Candidatus Puniceispirillum marinum IMCC1322: one gene and its partner. The main gene of each other region encodes a partner of the protein of the gene in region 2 in a complex. Links are inferred from orthologs where the notes say so. Each region holds a gene or a part of one and is shown on either strand. Other genes may lie near its edges. The genes, in order: uvrA and mfd.

Evidence for each region.
Region 1: the proteins of mfd (region 2) and uvrA are in contact, whole or in part, in a crystal structure (PDB 4DFC), measured with the Escherichia coli proteins. The link is inferred for Candidatus Puniceispirillum marinum IMCC1322 from one-to-one orthologs.

The regions. Positions count from the first base shown.
Region 1 is NC_014010.1:426,303-436,025, reverse strand. Bases 4,119-7,510 are described here. They hold uvrA (excinuclease ABC subunit UvrA), read right to left. Parts: upstream 7,205-7,510; coding sequence 4,319-7,204; downstream 4,119-4,318. Other genes in these bases: ssb (single-stranded DNA-binding protein), read left to right, coding at 7,440-7,510; trmFO (methylenetetrahydrofolate--tRNA-(uracil(54)-C(5))-methyltransferase (FADH(2)-oxidizing) TrmFO), read right to left, coding at 4,119-4,300. In the rest of the region: protein translocase subunit SecD, read left to right, coding at 1-884; protein translocase subunit SecF, read left to right, coding at 936-1,871; SAR116_RS02090 (Mth938-like domain-containing protein), read left to right, coding at 1,874-2,257; SAR116_RS02085 (hypothetical protein), read left to right, coding at 2,250-2,942; more of trmFO, read right to left, coding at 2,939-4,118; more of ssb, read left to right, coding at 7,511-7,946; gyrA (DNA gyrase subunit A), read left to right, coding at 8,157-9,723. UniProt on the Escherichia coli protein: The UvrABC repair system catalyzes the recognition and processing of DNA lesions. UvrA is an ATPase and a DNA-binding protein. A damage recognition complex composed of 2 UvrA and 2 UvrB subunits scans DNA for abnormalities.
Region 2 is NC_014010.1:237,874-248,194, reverse strand. The notes cover bases 3,839-7,828. They hold mfd (transcription-repair coupling factor), read right to left. Parts: upstream 7,516-7,828; coding sequence 4,039-7,515; downstream 3,839-4,038. Other genes in these bases: SAR116_RS01170 (succinate dehydrogenase assembly factor 2), read right to left, coding at 7,523-7,786; SAR116_RS01180 (DsbA family oxidoreductase), read left to right, coding at 3,839-4,023. Outside these bases: SAR116_RS01205 (aminotransferase class IV family protein), read right to left, coding at 1-148; SAR116_RS01200 (anthranilate synthase component II), read right to left, coding at 160-750; pabB (aminodeoxychorismate synthase component I), read right to left, coding at 750-1,991; SAR116_RS01190 (glutathione S-transferase N-terminal domain-containing protein), read right to left, coding at 2,064-2,702; SAR116_RS01185 (HugZ family pyridoxamine 5'-phosphate oxidase), read right to left, coding at 2,744-3,250; more of SAR116_RS01180, read left to right, coding at 3,370-3,838; ATP-dependent DNA helicase RecG, read left to right, coding at 8,029-10,119; SAR116_RS01160 (DUF502 domain-containing protein), read right to left, coding at 10,196-10,321. UniProt on the Escherichia coli protein: Couples transcription and DNA repair by recognizing RNA polymerase (RNAP) stalled at DNA lesions. Mediates ATP-dependent release of RNAP and its truncated transcript from the DNA, and recruitment of nucleotide excision repair machinery to the damaged site.

The DNA of each region.
Region 1 (9,723 bases), 190 kb from region 2 along the record:
TATTGCCAAGTGATAGCGAAGATGGTCGCAATTTTGTGATCGAAAAACGTGTGATGGTCAGTGGTGAAATGCTGGAAAATGCAACAGCCAGCTTTGATCAGAATAATCAGCCAGCTGTCAGTTTTCAGCTTGATTCCGCGGGCGCCAAACGTTTTGGCCGTGTAACAGGTGCCAATATCGGTCGGCCTTTTGCCATTGTTTTGGATGGTAAGGTCGTATCCGCGCCAACGATACAAAGCCAGATTTTTGGCAGTGGCCAGATTACTGGTAATTTCACAGTTGCAGAAACCAACGAATTATCGCTTGTTCTGCGGGCAGGTGCCTTGCCAGCGCCTTTGATTGTGATGGAAGAACGCTCAATCGGCCCAGGCCTTGGTGCGGACTCTATTGAGGCTGGTAAAATAGCCGCTATCGTTGGGCTATGCCTTGTTATAGTCTATATGTTCCTTAGCTACGGCACATTTGGCATCCTTGCTGACATGGCGTTACTGGTGAATGTCATTTTGATTGTTGCCGCTTTGTCTGCCTTGCAGGCTACGCTGACCTTGCCCGGCATTGCTGGTATTGTTCTGACCATGGGTATGGCAGTGGACGCCAATGTGTTGATATTTGAACGAATACGGGAAGAATTAAAACGTGGTCGGTCAGTAATGGCCGCCATTGATGGGGGCTATCAGCGTGCCATCTCGACGATTGTTGATTCGAATCTGACCACATTATTTGCTGCCTCGTTCCTGTATATTTTTGGTTCAGGGCCCATTAAGGGGTTTGCTGTAACGCTTGGTATTGGCATTGCCACATCCATGTTCACCGCCGTAATGGTCACGCGCCTGTTCATTGTGCTGTGGCTTGAGCGTAAGAAACCAAACGAACTGGTGCTTTAACGTTATATCCAGTTGTTATGCCCCCCATAAAGACTATCAGGGAAATATAAAATGCGTTTAAAACTAGTACCAAGCGATACCAATTTTGATTTTCTGAAATTGCAAAAAATCACCATGGTTTTGTCAACATTTCTAGTTCTGGCATCAATTGGGATGTTTGCAACGGTTGGTCTTAATCTGGGCATTGATTTCAAAGGTGGTATCTTGCTGGAAGCACGCAATATGACCGGCCCTGCGGACATATCCAAAGTCCGTAATGACCTTGGCACTTTGAATTTGGGCGATGTCAGCTTGCAAGGTTTTGGCACTGAGACGGATGTTCTGATCCGTATTCAGCGTCAAGAAGGTGACGAAAAAGCCCAAATTGCTGCCATTAAAGCAGTAACTGACATGCTTGGTAGCGATTACGATATCCGCCGCACAGAATTTGTTGGCCCGACGGTTGGTGCCGAGTTGGCAGAAAAAGGTATTCTGGCTGTCATGTGCGCGCTGATGGCCATTCTTGTTTATATCTGGTTCCGCTTTGAATGGCAGTTTTCCATCGCGGCGATTGTGGCACTGGCACATGACGTATTGTCAACGATTGGCCTGTTTTCATTAACATCTTTTGAATTTAATCTAGCAACAGTGGCGGCGATTTTGACAATTGCCGGATATTCGATCAATGACACGGTTGTTGTATTTGACCGCGTCCGCGAAAATCTACGGCGCTACAAATCCTATGAACAGCGTGATATCTTGAACCGGTCACTAAATGAGACCTTGTCACGGACTGTTATGACGTCGGTCACAACATTGCTTGCATTGACCGCGATTGTGATTTTTGGTGGCGCTGTTTTACGAGACTTTGCGCTGGCTATGATATGGGGTGTTATCATTGGCACCTATTCGTCAGTGTTTATTGCCGTTGGTATGCTGTCACGCTTTGATCTGAAGCGTGTTGATGATGATGAAAATGGCATTGAGGTGCCGGAGTATGAGCGTTAGGCATGGTCGATATAAGCACCTTTTCTGAAAAAGGCGACTTACAGCTTATTCATGGCTATGGTGATAACGGATTTCGCATAAGCGGTTCAAGATACGCCGGAAATGTAATAGTTCTGCCACGCATGACAATGGCATGGTCACTTTCCAATTTGGAAAATTTGACATTTGACGATTTAGGCCCCTTGCTTGGCGATATACCACCACCTTTATTCATTTTGGGGGTTGGGCCAGCACCCATGCAGCTTTACCCTGAACTTGCCGCCCAGTTAAAACCGAACAATATCAACCTTGAAGTCATGTCAACTGCGGCTGCCTGCCGGACATGGAATGTGTTGATGAGTGAAGGGCGGGATGCCGCCGCAGGTTTGATCGCTGTTGATGAATGATACGCCATTTATAGACAATAAGTTCCATAAAGACGCGATAATGGCGCTTAAAATACAGGATCCAGCAATGGCGTTGGTGTTCGGATTTGAGAACACCCAGCGTCGCTCTCTTGCCGCTAATTTAATTTGCTTATCTGGTGAGCTACAAAATGCCCTTCGCATTCCCAAGGAGCCAATGCTGGCTGCCATTCGTGTTCAATGGTGGTACGACACATTGGCCGTAGCTCCCAGTAGCTATAAAGGCAATATTGCGCCTCTGGTAGTTCGTTTGCAAAAACATATACAGAATGATGATATTGAACGTGATGATATTCTGAAATTAATTGAAGCATGGCAGGCTTGTACAATGGACGAGACGGCCTCGACAACACAGGCCTGGAGTATATGCTGGCAATTGGTTGGTCATTATCTGGGTGGCCATGATACTGGCGATAGTGCGCAAAAAATTGCCCCTGTCTTGCACGCTACGCCAACAACAGATCCAGCGACAATACCATCACTGGACAATGCGTTTTTTGGTAACTTGCGAAAACAGGTGCAGGAAAGTCGTCAATGGTGGCTCTATTTTGCCGCCATCATAGGGTATCATAAGCATATGTATGGGCATGATGCTATGGATCATGATCATTTGCTGGTCTGGCGACTGCTTCGGTGGCGGTTATTTGGCTTCAAGATTGCCGACTAGCTGGCCGTCACATCTTTCCATGCGCGAATAGAATCAAGCGCACGCCCAGCATAGGCGGCCTTGCGATCACGCCCTTTTAGCCTTTTTGTTCCAGCTGGCGTTTCAATTTCCGGAAACAGACCAAAATTGACATTCATCGGTTGAAAACTATCTGCCATCGCACCGCCAGTGATATGCGACAGCAATGCGCCATGTGCCGTATCCAGCGGTGGCGCTGTCCAATCCTGACCTTTCAATTCTAGCGCGGCCATCTGCCCAGCCATCAAGCCAATAGCGGCTGACTCAACATAACCCTCAACGCCTGTGATCTGACCCGCAAAACGGATACGCGGCATCGATTTCATCCGAAGTTGTGGATCAAGCAAGCGCGGTGAATTGATGAAGGTGTTCCGGTGCAAGCCACCTAGACGGGCAAATTGCGCATCTTCAAGACCCGGAATGGTTTGGAAAATGCGCACCTGTTCTGCATGTTTCAATTTCGTTTGAAAGCCAACCATATTATACAGCGTACCAAGAGCATTATCCTGACGAAGCTGTATCACCGCATAGGGTCGTGATCCATCATGTGCATTGGTCAGCCCAACGGGCTTCATAGGGCCAAAACGAAGCGTTTCACGACCACGTGATGCCATCACTTCAATGGGCATACATCCCTCAAAATACGGGGTATTTTCTTCCCATTCCTTAAATGACATTTTTTCGCCATCAATCAGCGCATCGATAAAATCTTCATACTGCGATTTTGTCATCGGGCAGTTGATATAATCTTTGCCATCACCGCCATCGGTAGATTTGTCATATCGCGACTGGAACCAAGCCACATCCATATTGACACTATCAAAATGCGCTATTGGCGCAATCGCATCAAAAAAGGCAAGGTCTTCTTCGCCGCCCCACTTGCGAATCATCTCGGCCAGAGCTGGTGAGGTGAGGGGACCTGTAGCAATAATAACCTGTTTCCAGCTATCAGGTATGTCATTCACTTCTTCACGTTCAATTGTGATTAGGGGGTCAGCGGTTAATGCCGCTTCAACAGCTTGAGAAAAACCATCACGATCAACTGCCAAGGCACCACCAGCCGGTACTTTATGCTTGTCAGCCTCACGCAATATAACCGAATTCAAGATCCGCATTTCTTCATGCAGAACCCCAACAGCGTTTGCCGTTGCGTCATCCGAGCGAAAAGAGTTAGAGCAAACCAACTCGGCTAAACCGTGTGTATGATGTGCATCAGTCATGCGTTTTGGGCGCATTTCATGCAAAACTACCGGAATATTCTGCCTAGCAATTTGAAAGGCTGCCTCGCTTCCAGCAAGCCCACCCCCAATTACGTGAATGACTCCATCATTATCTTGCATAGATCACATCCTTGAAATTTAAGTCTTTGACGGGTCAAAAATACGGCTTAGATAATGCCCGGTATGCGATCCAGCAACTTTTGCAACATCTTCTGGTGTACCTTCGGCAACAACAAGACCGCCGCCATCTCCGCCTTCAGGACCAAGATCGATCACCCAGTCGGCAGTCTTGATAACATCCATATTATGTTCGATAACAATCACGGTATTGCCCTGATCAACAAGTTCCTGCAAGACGTCCAGTAATTTGGCAATGTCATGGAAATGAAGTCCCGTTGTAGGTTCATCAAGAATATAGATCGTGCGTCCTGTGGCACGCCGCGACAATTCTTTTGAAAGCTTTACACGCTGGGCTTCGCCGCCGGACAAGGTGGTAGCTTGCTGTCCGATCCGGACGTAGCCCAACCCCACACGTAGCATCGTTTCAAGCTTTTCCCGGATGGCCGGCACAGCTTTAAAATACTCAACACCTTCTTCAACTGTCATATCAAGAACATCAGCTATCGACTTGCTACGCCATGTAATTTCTAATGTTTCACGATTATATCTTCGGCCTTTGCAGCTATCACAAGTGACATAAACATCAGGCAGAAAATGCATTTCAATCTTGATAAGTCCATCGCCCTGACAAGCCTCACAACGGCCACCTTTAACGTTAAAAGAAAAGCGCCCAGGCGCATAACCACGCGCTTTAGCTTCTGGCAATCCTGCGAACCATTCACGGATTGGTGTAAAGGCACCAGTATATGTTGCCGGATTCGAACGTGGAGTTCGGCCAATAGGGGACTGATCAATATCAACAACCTTATCCAGATAGTCGGCACCTATGATTGTTTTATGTGGGGCAGGCATTTCACGGGCTTTGTGCAAGCGCCGTGCAAGTGATTTCCATAGCGTTTCCAGAACCAATGTTGATTTGCCACCACCAGATACACCCGTTACACAGGTCAACACCCCAAGCGGAAACCCAACACTCACATCCTGCAGGTTATTACCATTTGCGCCTTCGACACGAATGACACGGCCTTTTGTACCTTTTCGCCGTTTTTCGGGTATCGCTATCTCACGCACACCCGAGAGATACTGACCAGTTAATGACGCCTCATTTGTCATTACATCTTCGGGGGTTCCTTCGGCAACGACAAAACCACCATGCACACCCGCACCAGGCCCCATATCGACGACATAATCTGCCAACCGGATCGCATCTTCATCATGTTCAACGACCAGCACCGTATTGCCAAGGTCGCGCAAGCGTATCAAGGTTGACAGTAGCCGGTCATTATCACGCTGATGCAGACCAATCGAAGGCTCATCCAGAACATAGAGAACACCCGTCAGGCCAGATCCAATTTGTGATGCCAACCGAATACGCTGTGATTCGCCGCCAGACAATGTGCCTGAATTACGCGCCATTGACAGATAGTTCAAGCCGACATTGACCAGAAAGCCGAGGCGTTCGTTGATTTCCTTTAGAATGCGCGCTGCAATTTCAGATTGCTGACCTTCAAGCCTTGAGCCCAAATCAGAGAACCAGTCCCGCGCATCTCCAATCGACAGACGGGCAATATCTGAAATATCATATTTATCGATTTTCACAGCCAGCGATTCGGCTTTCAATCGTTTACCAGCACATGAATCACAAGCATGATTGGCTCTGAATTTCTCCAGTTCTTCACGCACCCATGACGAGTCAGTTTCGCGATATCGACGAGCCAAATTCGGCATAATACCTTCAAATGGCTTGGTTGTCCGATAAGACCGCATACCGTCATCAAATTCCATCGTCACAGGCATCTTGCCTGAACCATGCAGGATGATTGATTTGGTATCGTCATCCAAATCATAGAACGGCACATCAAGAGAAAAATTAAACTGTTTGGCAAGCGATTCTAGCGTCTGCATATAATATCTTGCGGTGCTGGATGCCCAAGGCGCCAACGCGCCACCACGAAGCGTTGTTTGCTGGTCTGGAACAACAAGTTGTTCATCAAAATGACTGCTGACACCCAATCCGTCACAGGCAGGGCATGCTCCAAAGGGATTGTTAAACGAAAATAGCCGCGGTTCGATTTCATCAATGCTGAAGCCTGACTCAGGGCAGGCAAAGCGTGCTGAAAATACTGTCCGCCCCGCATGACGACCAGCTATATCGTCATCCTGTTCATCTGATGTATTATCAAGGCTTTCGGCCGTATCGGCATAGGCAAGACCGTCAGCAAGCGCCAGTGCTGTTTCTAACGAGTCAGCCAGACGCGTGGCCAGTTCATCCAAATCACCCTTGATGATGACCCGGTCAACAACAACTTCAATGTCATGCTTGCGTTTTTTATCCAACTCAGGCGTGTCATCGATATCATACAGCGCCCCATCAATGCGGACACGGCTAAAGCCTTTACGATTAAGTTCCCCAAGTTCTTTACGATATTCACCCTTGCGGCCACGAACGATCGGAGCCAGCAAGTATAATCTGGTGCCTTGCTCCATCGCCAGCAGGATATCAACCATCTGGCTGACAGTCTGGCTTCGAATAGGCAAACCGGTAGCCGGTGAATAGGGAATACCGACACGTGCCCATAACAACCGCATATAATCATATATTTCCGTGACTGTACCAACGGTCGAACGCGGATTGCGCGACGTGGTTTTCTGTTCAATGGAAATGGCAGGTGACAGACCCTCAATCAAATCAACATCAGGCTTCTGCATCATCTCAAGAAACTGGCGCGCATAAGCGGACAGCGATTCGACATAACGACGCTGTCCCTCGGCGTATATTGTATCAAATGCTAACGAAGATTTACCGGATCCTGATAATCCTGTTAGCACAACCAGTCTGTCTCTGGGCAAATCAATATCTACATTTGCTAGGTTATGCTCCCGTGCACCACGAACAGAAATCATCCGTGGTTCATAGGTTTTATCAAGAGAAGAAATATCTTTGACCCGCTGCGATAGCGACGTATTTTTTGTATCATTTGGCATGGCGCGAATATAGCCATTTCCTGATAGATTTTGCTAGTGCTTTTGATGTGGAAAAGTCTTTTATGTAAAAAATAAATAACCCGAATTATCTTGTCAGCAGGGGGGTGGGATGCGTAATCTGCGAACGTAAAACAAATTAAGGAGAAAATCGATCATGGCTGGCAGTGTAAACAAAGTGACTTTGGTCGGCAATTTGGGACGTGACCCGGAAGTGCGCTCTACACAGGATGGTGCCAAGATCGTACAATTATCATTGGCAACGTCTGAACGCTGGAAAGACCGCAACACTGGTGAACAACGTGAACGTACCGAATGGCATCGCGTGGTCATCTTTAATGAAAATTTGGGCCGAATTGCCGAACAGTATCTGCGCAAAGGCTCTACATGCTATATTGAAGGGCAATTACAAACGCGCAAATGGACAGACAATCAAGGTGTCGAGAAATATACAACTGAAGTCGTTTTACAACGTTATCGTGGCGAGCTGACCTTGCTTGGTGGGCGTGGTGATGGCGGCGGTGGCGGTAGCTATGGCGGCGGTGATAGCGGTGCGGGATCAAGTTCAGGAACTGATGACAGTTATGGCGGCGGCACGGGCACGTCTACAAGCCCCCCTCCAATGCGTGACAGCAATGATCTTGATGACGATATTCCATTTTAAATCAGTAAGTTAAATTACATTTATAATGCGATGCTTTTGGCTTTACATCAGCATCGCTTTTTTTTGCTTTGCGCAACAATATATGGTGTTACAGTTTTGTTTCATGCTATATATATAGTTATATAAGCACGCTTTTTGTGCGCCATAAGCGAGACACATGTGACCGAGACCACTAGCCCAAAAAGTCCAACCATTTCCATCTCTGATGAAATGCGGAAATCCTATCTTGATTATGCGATGAGCGTTATCGTTTCACGTGCATTGCCTGACGTTCGTGATGGGTTGAAGCCAGTCCATAGACGTATTCTATACGCGATGATGGAAGGCAATTATGACTGGACAAAGCCCCCTCGCAAATCAGCCCGTATTGTCGGTGATGTCATGGGTAATTACCATCCACATGGTGATAGCTCTATTTATGAAGCAATGGTGCGAATGGCGCAGGACTTTTCAATGCGTCTTCCGCTTGTCGATGGTCAGGGAAATTTTGGTTCGGTTGATGGCGACCCTGCGGCAGCTATGCGCTATACTGAGTCAAGGCTTGCCCGCGCGGCTGAGAGCTTGTTGCGCGACATTGACAAGAATACCGTTGAATTCGCGCAGAATTATGACGAAACCCAGCTGGAACCTACTGTTCTGCCTGCTGAATATCCGAACCTGCTGGTCAATGGCGCTAATGGCATCGCTGTTGGTATGGCAACCAACATCCCCCCCCACAATCCAGGGGAGGTGATTGCCGCTTGTGAGGCCTATGTAAATAATCCCGAAATAACCACCGAAGAACTGACCGAGATCGTACCGGGGCCAGATTTCCCGACTGGTGCGCTTATTATGGGTCGCCATGGCATCCGCGAGGCTTATCGAACAGGGCGCGGGTCTATCATCATGCGCGCCCGTGCCGAGGTGCAAACCAACGCCAAAGACCGCGAGTCAATCATTGTTCATGAAATTCCCTATCAGGTTAACAAAGCACAGCTACTAGAACGTATCGGTGAAATGGTGCGCGATAAGGTTCTGGAAGGAATTTCTGACATTCGCGATGAATCCGATCGTACCGGTATGCGCATTGTCATTGAGGTCAAGCGTGATGCTGCGGGTGATGTGGTGCTGAACAAGCTGTACCGCCATACACGACTGCAAACGAGCTTTCCCGTTAATATGCTGGCCATGAATGCCGGTCGGCCAATCCAGATGGGGCTAAAAGACGTTATCGAGGCTTTTTGTGAGTTTCGTAAAGATGTTGTTATTAAACGGACAACATTTTTGCTCAACAAATCGCGTGACAGGGCGCATATTCTGGCTGGTCTGATGGTTGCGCTTGCGTCTATTGATGAGATCATAGAGCTTATCAAAAAAGCGCCAGATACCGAAACTGCGCGTAATGAGCTTTGTGCCACAGCCTGGCCAGCGCATGAGGTTGGTGCGTTTATAGCGCTGATTGATGATCCTGGTCATGCGGTTGTCGATGATCACTATACTCTGTCTGAGGTGCAAGCCCGCGCTATCCTCGAATTGCGATTACAGCGCTTGACCGGTATGGAACGCGATAAACTGGCTGCTGAAACTCAGGAACTTGCTGATAAAATTGCCGATTATCTGGATATACTTGGTTCGGATACGCGCGTTAGTCAGGTGATACTTGATGAGCTTGCAGCCACGCGTGAACGCCTGTCGGATGATCGGCGCACCGAAATCACCGATCAATTGGCCGATCAGGATGATGAAGACCTGATCCAGCAAGAAGATATGGTGGTGACGGTGTCTCATCGTGGCTATA
Region 2 (10,321 bases):
GAATAGCATGCGGATCAAATGGCAGGCCAAAACGCCGGGCAGACGAAGCCATCCGACGTAAATGCGCATTTCCCCGGTCAAAACCTCCTGGGTCAAACTCGCAAGCTGGACGCCAACGCATGGTTTCGAAAATATGAAAATCCACCATGTCCTGACCGCCTAACTAAGCTTGGCGTTTCGACATATATGAACAAAATTCTTGATCATCGTCATACCATCCTCGGTCATGATTGATTCAGGATGAAATTGCACCCCATAAATATGTGCTGACAGGTCTTCTACAGCCATGGTTTCTGCTATGTCATCGGCTGTTTCAGCAACAATAGAAAGAGATTTATTTATTGTATTTTTATCAATAGAAAGAGAGTGATAACGTCCAACCTTTGTGTTTTGCTTTATATTTGTAAACAACCCTTTACCATGATGTGTAATCGCACTTGCCTTGCCATGTGAAATCCGTGCTGCTGCAGTGACTTCAACACCCATTGAGCGGGCTATGATCTGATGCCCCAGACAAATACCTAGCACTGGCACCCGACCACGGATTGCCGCCAGAATATCAAAACTATTGCCCGAATCCTCTGGTCGGCCTGGCCCCGGCGATAACACCACCCCTATCGGCGCACTGTCGATGACTGTTTGAACTGTCGCCACATCATTCTTACGCACTTCAACGGGCATGCCTGTCGCAGCAAAATATTGGGCGATGATATAGGTAAAAGAATCGTAATTATCGATAATAGAGATCATCAACTGGCCTGTAGCTTGGCAAGAGGTGACAGATGTGTTTCGGGCTTACTGGCGATCATCACCCTCTCAAGGAAGGCCATTTTAGCCGCACATTCGGCAAATTCGCTGTCCCCGTCGGATTCATGCACAATACCGCCACCAACACCAACCTCTGCATACCCATCAACACTGACTGACAAGGTCCGTATAGCAACATTGAAACACATATCACGGTTAGGTAGAATATAGCCGATCGATCCGGTATAGATGCCGCGCTTATCCTTTTCTAAATCACTGATAATTTGCATGGTTCGCACTTTTGGCGCACCGGTGACCGAACCACAGGGAAAGACACCTGCAAACAGATCGCTTATCGACAAATCAGCCGGCACCTCACAGCTAATTGTAGAGGTAAGTTGATGCACAGATTTATAGCGCTCAGGTGAAAGATAAGCGTCAACAGAAACGCTATTGGTGACCGCCACACGGCCAAAATCATTCCGAAGCAAATCAACAATAATCGTATTTTCCGATTGGGTTTTACCATCTTCCAACATGGCATGCACAATATCGTGATCTGCGGCATCATTAGCCCCACGAGGTGCCGTACCTTTCATCGGACGTGTTACAAGCCGGTTGCCATTTTTCCGGAAAAACAACTCTGGCGAGCGCGATAAATATACCGGCACATCAGGCAATTGAACAAAGGCACCATAGGATACAGGTTGCTGTTGGCGCATTTCTTCATAAAGCGCCAGCCGGTCACCATGCATATCACCCGACATGCGGTAGGTATAATTTGTCTGATAGGTATCACCAGCCGTTATATGCGTCTGTAATACAGCTATATCATCCAGATAGCTTTCTATATCGCGGCTACTATGGGGCAATGATAGATGAAACTCACCGCCTTTGGCCGCTGCTGCCATCAAACTGTCAGCCTCAATTCGGGTTAACTCTATATGCTCTCGGAACAGGCCAAAGCAGATTGTCACCTCCTCCGCATCACCAGCACCTGCGGTAATTAATGCTGGATCAAATTGATGTGCAGCTTCATAGGAAATAAAACCCGCGGCAAACAATCCGTTATCAAGCCCCTGTTCGAGCTGTGCCATTGCCGCGGTAATATCGCAATCACCGGTGACCGAAACAACCTCGACCGGATCCCGAAATAGGTGGGATATATCATCATCGTGATAATTGGCATCAAGAAGGACAAATGGAAGCGGTGCGCGCAATGTATTTAAATATGAAGACATCATCACAATCTCAAACTGGCAGGAAATTCATAAAATGGCATATCAAATTCGCTTAGCATCTAATTAGATGCACTGTTATGGAAAATCTACACCTTGTTCACCCTCGTGCCATGGAGAATATTTTTTCATCACCCTTTCAAAGCGCGACGAGGTTAAAAAGGTTTGCAGCCATTTATGTAAAGCTAGCCAGTTCTGTTTATCAAACCACATACTATCAGCAATACGAAACTGCCGAATGAATGGCAGACATGCAAAATCAAGCACCCCAAGCCTGTCCCCCGACAATGCGGGTTTCTGCGCCAAAATATTATCAAGCTCAGCGATAAACACAACGCCAGCATCACGATGTTTGAGTGCCGCATCCGCGTCATAGCGGCTTGCATATTTATAGCGGTCAAGATTGGTCTTAAATGCACCATCTAGACGATCAAGAAACGCGGTGACATAAGCCGGATTCTGCCGCCAGATATCCAGCCAGCCCTCAGGATCATTGCGTTTCAATGCCCAGAACATGATATCACGGCTTTCTTCAATGATTTTTCCCTCATCACATTGCAGAACAGGCACCGTCGCCTTTGGCGATACCGCAATAAATCTATCAGGCTTATCGCGCAACAGAATTTCACGAAGCTCTACTTGTTGCTGGCTAGCATCAATAGCAAGGCGCGCCCGCATCGCATAGGGACATCGTCTAAAACTCCAGAGAATAGGCATCCTCATATCCTTTGCTCTATTCCGGTCATGCAGTTTGCCTGTCATGCGCTTCTTAAATGCGACACAATTTCAAAATCAGGCCCTTTTACCTCAAAGGCTTTGGCGAAACCAAGCACCAGAACGCCTGAAACCGGTTTCAGTCTTAGCATATGAAAATCGGCAAAGTCACGGATCAAGCCCATGGTCGGACCAAACGCACTTTCAAACTTATCACACAGCAAGGGAAAGTCAGCATCATCACGGGCAATCTCATTTATGCCCGCAGTGAATTTCAGCCGGTGCCGTGCCCAGATATTCTGTGTATCACATTCATCTTGGCATAACATGAAATGCGCCTTTTTTGTTTCAAGTAAGACACGAGTATGTTTTGATAAATGACTAGAATATATGTATAAAGATTCATCATGATTTATAAAAGGCGCCGTACCAATTTCAGGTATCTCATTTGCTAAAGCCGTTGTGACAATCAGGCTTTTACACGCTAGAAGACGATCTATATCACGAGCAATACTGACGTGATCAATATCTTTTGAGTCATTTTTATCCATTATCGCCTCATTCGCGCTACGAATTTAACTTGCCGTGAAAGACCGTCGCATTTTACCATCTTGGAGATTGGATTTCCATGTATCCTTGAATTTTCAAAAGCAATTATAGGCCATTATTAATGACTGAAATGACCAATATGACCACTATGTACGACAAGACTATACAGGTCGATGTTGAAATATATGCCGACATTGTGTGCCCTTGGTGCTTTATAGGCAAACGACGTCTTGACGCTGCCTTTGCTAGACGGCCACATATAACCCCGCGATATATCTGGAGATGTTTTCTGCTCAATCCTAATATGCCTGTCGATGGCATGAATCGTCAGGCCTATCTTCATGCGAAATTTGGTGATTCAGCTCATGCAGTCTATGGTCGTATTGCCGAAGCCGGACTTGATACAGGTATCAACTTCAACTTCGATGCAATCGACAAAACACCCAATAGTCGACACGCCCATAAATTGCTTTTAGCAGCAGGGTCAGACAGTCAAAGCCTCAGTGAACGTCTATATTCTGCCTATTTTATCGAAGGGCTGGATATCGGTGATAACGATGTTCTCGATAGGATAGCGACCGAATCTGGACATGCTGAACTTATCGAAGCACGGCACGATATAAGCTTTGAGCACCAACTAGATCATGATCTGGCTATGGCACGAAGGCTGAATATGGATGGTGTGCCTTACTTTGTTTTTGGCGGTTCATACGCCGTTGCTGGTGCCCATGAAGCTGATCATCTGCTACCGGCGATTGATGCCGCTGCCAGCTAGCCGAATAGTCATGATTTATACAAGCGCAACGAGCTCTTGCACAATCCCTTTACATACTGGCGCACGTCCAGACGCTTGCGGCAATGTCTGTTTGATAATTAATTTATGATCGCCACGTAACTGTACTCGCCCCTGTTGGGCTGCGATCCAGCCAACAAGCTGCTCTGGATTGGCAAATTGATTGTCACGGAAACCGATTGAAAGCCCTTTTGGCCCTGCATCGATTTTTTCAACATTCGACAATTTGCATAATTGCTTGATCTCGATCACCGCAAACAGATTACGTACTGAGTCCGGCATCGTCCCAAACCGATCAACAAGCTCTGCCAAAATGGCATCAATTTCGGACATATCACTCAACCCGGCAATACGACGATAAAGTGACAGACGCACGGTAAGATCAGGGACATAGGCTTCGGGTATGCGTACTTCCAGCCCAAGGTTAATCTGCGGCGTCCATTCGACTACCGTATCTTCATCGTCTTTTACATCACCTGCTTTTGCGGCATCGACCGCTTGGCGAAGCATTTCCTGATAAAGCTCCACACCAACTTCACGCACATGACCTGACTGCTCATCGCCAAGCAGATTGCCCGCACCACGGATATCCATATCATAAGATGCTAGGGTAAATCCGGCACCCAATGTATCAAGTGTTTGCATCACCTCCAGCCGCCGCCGCGCTTGTGGCGTCAGAATGCGGTTTGGATCCGATGTCAGATAAGCATAAGCACGCTGTCGCCCACGCCCGACACGTCCCCGCAGTTGGTACAATTGCGAAAGCCCAAACATATCAGCCCGATGGATAATCATTGTATTTGCCGATGGAATATCGATACCAGACTCAATGATATTGGTTGAAAGCAGTATATCGGCCTCACCATCGGCGAATTTTGTCATCACATCATCTAGCTCGGCAGCAGGCATCCGCCCATGCGCCGACAATATGCGGGCATCTGGCACAAGTTTGCGCACACGGTCATAGACCCGTTGTAAATCGTCAATTCGCGGACATACGACAAATATCTGACCGCCACGGAACATCTCACGCAGAATGGCTTCCCGCAGTACGACACCATCCCATGGCCCAACAAAGGTTCGTACCGCCAACCTGTCAACTGGTGGTGTCGCGATTAATGACATTTCACGGACACCCGATAACGCCATTTGCAAGGTACGCGGGATAGGCGTTGCAGATAAAGTCAGCACATGTATATCACCGCGCATTTCCTTGAGGCGTTCTTTCTGACCAACGCCAAAATGCTGTTCCTCATCAACAATCAGCAAACCAAGATTGTTGAATGACAGTGATTTAGCCAGCAAAGCATGCGTCCCGATAACGACTTGCACATCACCCGACGCAAGATCCTCTCTGATCTGCTTGGCATCACTTGTTGATGTCATGCGTGACAAAACCCCCAGCTTAAGCGGGAAACCGGCAAAGCGTTCGGTAAATTCCTTGCCATGCTGGCGCGCTAAAAGCGTTGTGGGGGCTACCAATGCAACCTGATACCCTGCCATCGCCACAATAAACGCCGCGCGCAAAGCGACTTCGGTCTTACCAAAACCAACGTCACCGCAGATCAGACGGTCACTTGCCTTACCTGAAGCCAGATCATCAATCACATCTTGAATGGCATTCAATTGGTCATCCGTCTCGACAAAGCTGAAGCGGTCACAAAATTCAGCAAACAGCCCATCAGTAGCCAGCAAGGGCTCGGCCTTGGCCGTGTGCCGCTGGGCAGCAATCTTGATCAGCTGTTCGGCCATAATTCTGACACGGCCCTTGATACGTGCAACGCGCGCCTGCCATGCGGCACCACCAAGCTTATCTAGCTGTGCATCACTACCGCTACCGCCACTACCGCTACCGCCACTACCATAACGTGACAGTAATTCAATATTCTCAACCGGTAGATAAAGCTTATCGCCACCATGATAGACAAGATGCAAACAGTCATGATCGCCGCCTGCACTATTGATGGTAACCAGACCATCATAGCGGCCGATACCATGTTCGGCATGTACCACCAAATCGCCTGTTTCAAGCGCGCTAACCTCGCGAAGGAAGTCATCACCTTTACCACGCTTGGATTGTGGCCTCGATAATCGCTGGCCGAATATATCCGCTTCGGCAATAACCAGTAGCTGATCACTTTGAAAGCCGGCATCAAGTGACCAGATGATGATATAAATGCCGCCTGGCTTTGCTGCATTAAGGCTGTCGATTCGCGTGACATGCCCTGGGCCCATCTGTTCACCAATCAATTCGTCTAGCCGGACAGCCGCGCCTTCACTTGCCGCGGCGATAACAATTGGGCGACGCTGACCGGTCATTTCGGCCTGCATGGCTTCGACAACTTCGACTACCGCACTCTGCCCACGCGCCATAGCGGTGGTAAATGTCAGCCCGGGTCGGCCGCCTGCATCCTGATGCGATCCGCTACCATCGGGGGCGGCAAAGCGTTGCAGACTGCAGACATGTTGTTTTGCCGAAAGCTCTTCCAGCTCATCTGCACCAAGATAAAGCGCCTCACTATCAAGCGGGCGATAGGGGCTGCTTCCATCATCTCCGCTATCAGCGCGCGCCTCATAAAAATCGGCGATCTGCTCAAACCGTACAACACAGGCGGCTTGAGCCTCATGATCCAGAATGATTGGCCAGTCTGGGCAATAATCAGTCAAGCGCACCATCTCAGTATGGAAAAGCGGCAACCAATGTTCGATTCCGGGATGCATTCGTTCTGCCGATACTGACTCATACAACGCATCACGACTGGCAGTGGCGCCAAATGTTGCCAGATAGCTGGTACGAAACCGTTCCACAGTCTGACTATTCAACCTGAATTCAGCGACAGGATGTAAGGTCAAACGATCCGCTTTGCCAATACTGCGCTGGTTCGATGGATCAAAACTACGCATTGTCTCAATGTCATCGCCAAAGAAATCAAGCCTAACTGGATTAGCATGGCCAGGGGGAAACACATCAACAATGCCCCCTCGCACAGCAAATTCACCTGTTTCGCGCACCGTGTCAGTCCGCAGATACGCATTATTGACCAGAAACGTCGCCAAAGCTGATGGCTCGATGGTCTGCCCAACAGTGATATGAAGCGAACTTTCCGCAAAATAACTTTGTGGTGGTACACGTTGCAGAAAGGCATTTACAGTTGTCAGCACGATGGTGTTTGCCGTTAATGCTGCCGGCTCTGACGCCAGTCTTGCCAACGTCTCAATCCGTTGCCCAACCAGCGCACCTTGGGGTGATAAACGATCATAGGGAAGACAGTCCCACGCCGGAAACACCAGAATATCTAATGACGGTGCCAGCCGCGCCAGCGCATCCCGCATCAAAGCCAGCCTGGCATCATCACGTGCCACAAATAGAATCTGCCCCTTGGCTTCGGCAAGTGCAGCGACCGCCAGCATATGCGCACCATCAGGACAGCCCCATAACGAGCTGTTTAATTCAATTTTATTGATGAAATTCATTTGCTTGCTATATTTTTTTAAACTTTTTAATAAGCTGAAAGACACGTGTATTATAGTGCATGGGAACAGGTTCTTTTTCCATTACCCATGCGTAAATAATGGGATCCCCAACCTTGAGCAAGGCTTCGAAATCATCCAGTTCATTATCATTCAAATCTGGCAGATGCACCTTGGCAAAATGCCCCAGCAGCAGATCAGTCTCCTTCATACCGGTATAGCTGGCCTGATAAATCAGACGACGGGCACGATTGGAAAGCTTTTCTGATGTCATTATAAACTCACTTAACTTAGGTTCGGACAGTTTCATTCATCACCGCAATTGCCATAGCATGAAACGCACTAGCACTGCAAAGCCTTGCATGGTTTTTCGAGATGGTAATACGCCGTTGATTGATGCCTATATATGGATGGCATATCTTTTGAAACAAGGCAGAGAATGCGTTAGACTGATAATACCGGACAGAAAGAAAGCGCCGGATAAGCCCGGTTAAGCTCGGTTAAACAAGGAAATTCATGGTGCATCCAAAGCGACCACAGGAACTGTTTCAGCTCTTCGCGGCGACCACGTCCTTGCCGGGTGTCGGCGCTAAGCTTGCCGCCATTCTGGAAAAGCGTGTTGGCAGCTATGTGATTGATGTATTGCGGCATCTGCCTATCGCTATAATTGATCGTAGCCAGAAACCGCCGCTGGATGCTGTAATTGATGGTGCCATTGCGACATTTGACATTATTGTCGTAAAGCATGACAAACCTCCACGGGGCGTCCGTCGGCCATGGCGTGTATTTTGCCAGAATGACACAGGATCGATAGAGCTGGTTTTTTTTCATGCGCGGGATGATTATATCCAACGGCTTCTTCCAGTTGGCGAGCGCCGCATTATCAGTGGCCGCACCGAAATTTTTAATAACCGTGTGCAGATGGCGCATCCCGATTATGTGGTTAAACCAGATGAAATGGCTAGCATGCCCGAAATTGAGCCAGTTTACCCACTCACCGCTGGCCTGACACCAAAGGTTCTGCGTCGCGCTATCACCGCGGCATTGGCCACGATACCCACTTTGCCCGAATGGATCCCGCCTTCAATCATGGCCACAAATAACTGGCCAGACTTTGCCAGCGCCATGCGCACTGTTCATGCACCCCAAAATGAAGCCGATTTACTGCCAAACAACCCCGCCCGCGCGCGGCTGGCATTTGACGAGTTGCTGGCCAATCAAATCGCGCTCAACATGGTGCGCCAACAAGCTGCCGATACGGTGCCAGGTCGTATCTTTGCTGGCACAGGCACGCTTACTAGGGCTCTTATGGATAACCTGCCTTTTGCCTTAACCAAGGCCCAGACAAATGCGATTGCGGAAATTAAATCTGATCAGGAATCTGGCAAACGCATGTTACGCATGCTTCAAGGTGATGTTGGCTCTGGTAAAACGCTCGTTGCGCTGGCGGCAATGCTGCATGTCGTTGAAAGCGGAGCACAAGCGGCCTTGCTGGTACCGACCGAAGTGTTGGCGCGCCAGCATTATCAAAGTCTGAATAAGATGCTTGCGCCCATCGGCAAAAGTGCCAGCCTGTTACTGGGTCAGGGGCGTACCGGATCAGGCCGCAAAGACACGCTATCTGGGCTTGCTGACGGCACTATTGATATTGTTGTCGGTACACATGCGCTTTTATCCGAGAATGTTGCTTTTGCCGATCTTGGGCTCGCCGTGGTTGATGAACAGCATCGCTTTGGCGTTCGCCAGCGTCTTATTCTTGGGCAAAAGGGAAATGGCGTCGATGTCCTCGTTATGACCGCCACGCCAATCCCACGCAGCCTGGCCATGACAGCCTATGGCGACCTTGAGCAATCGAGGCTGAATGAAAAACCAGCTGGTCGCCTCGCCATTGACACACGGGTAATGCCTAATGACCGTCTTGATCAGGTGATTGATGGCATTAGACGCGCCCTTGATGCCGGAAAACGCGCCTACTGGATTTGCCCACTTGTCGAAGAATCCGACAAACTCGATATCGCCGCCGCCGAAGACCGTTTTGCCAGCCTTGTTCGCGCTTTACCTGCACACAAGGTTGCCCTTGCACATGGAAAAATGAAAGCCCCCGAGCGCGACGAGGCCATGCAGGCATTTCGTGATGGAAGCGCGCAACTTCTGGTGGCGACAACCGTCGTCGAAGTTGGCGTTGATGTGCCTGAAGCCAGTATCATGATCATTGAACATGCCGAACGCTTTGGCCTTGCCCAACTCCATCAGCTTCGTGGTCGTGTGGGACGGGGCGCAGATAAATCAAGCTGTATTCTGGTTTATGCCCCCCCGATCAGCGATACATCAAAAACAAGGCTGACGGTCATGCGTGATACCGAAGACGGCTTTGTGATTGCAGAAGAAGACTTAAAATTACGCGGTCCTGGTGAATTTCTGGGGCAACGTCAATCTGGCGTCCCCGAATTCATCCTTGCTGATCTTGGCGCTCATGCTGATCTGCTTTCACTAGCCCGAACCGAAGCGCGCCGCATGGCCACTGATGGCACCGCTTTGACCTATAGCGATATGTTACTAAGCCTGTTTGAACGTGATAGCGCTGTTCGCTATCTTGCCGCAGGATAGGGTTGGCACCACAATCAGCCACCCAATCAAATGCAGCAATCAAACATAAGCCATCATCAAGCTATAATGTCGCGTTTTAACGGTTCTTGGGCGCGGCTTTCTTGGGCGCGGCTTTCTTGGTCACGGCTTTCTTGGTCACGGCTTTCTTGGGTGTGGTTTTCTTGGTCACGGCTTTAGCTGTGGTTTTTTTAACCGCCACTTT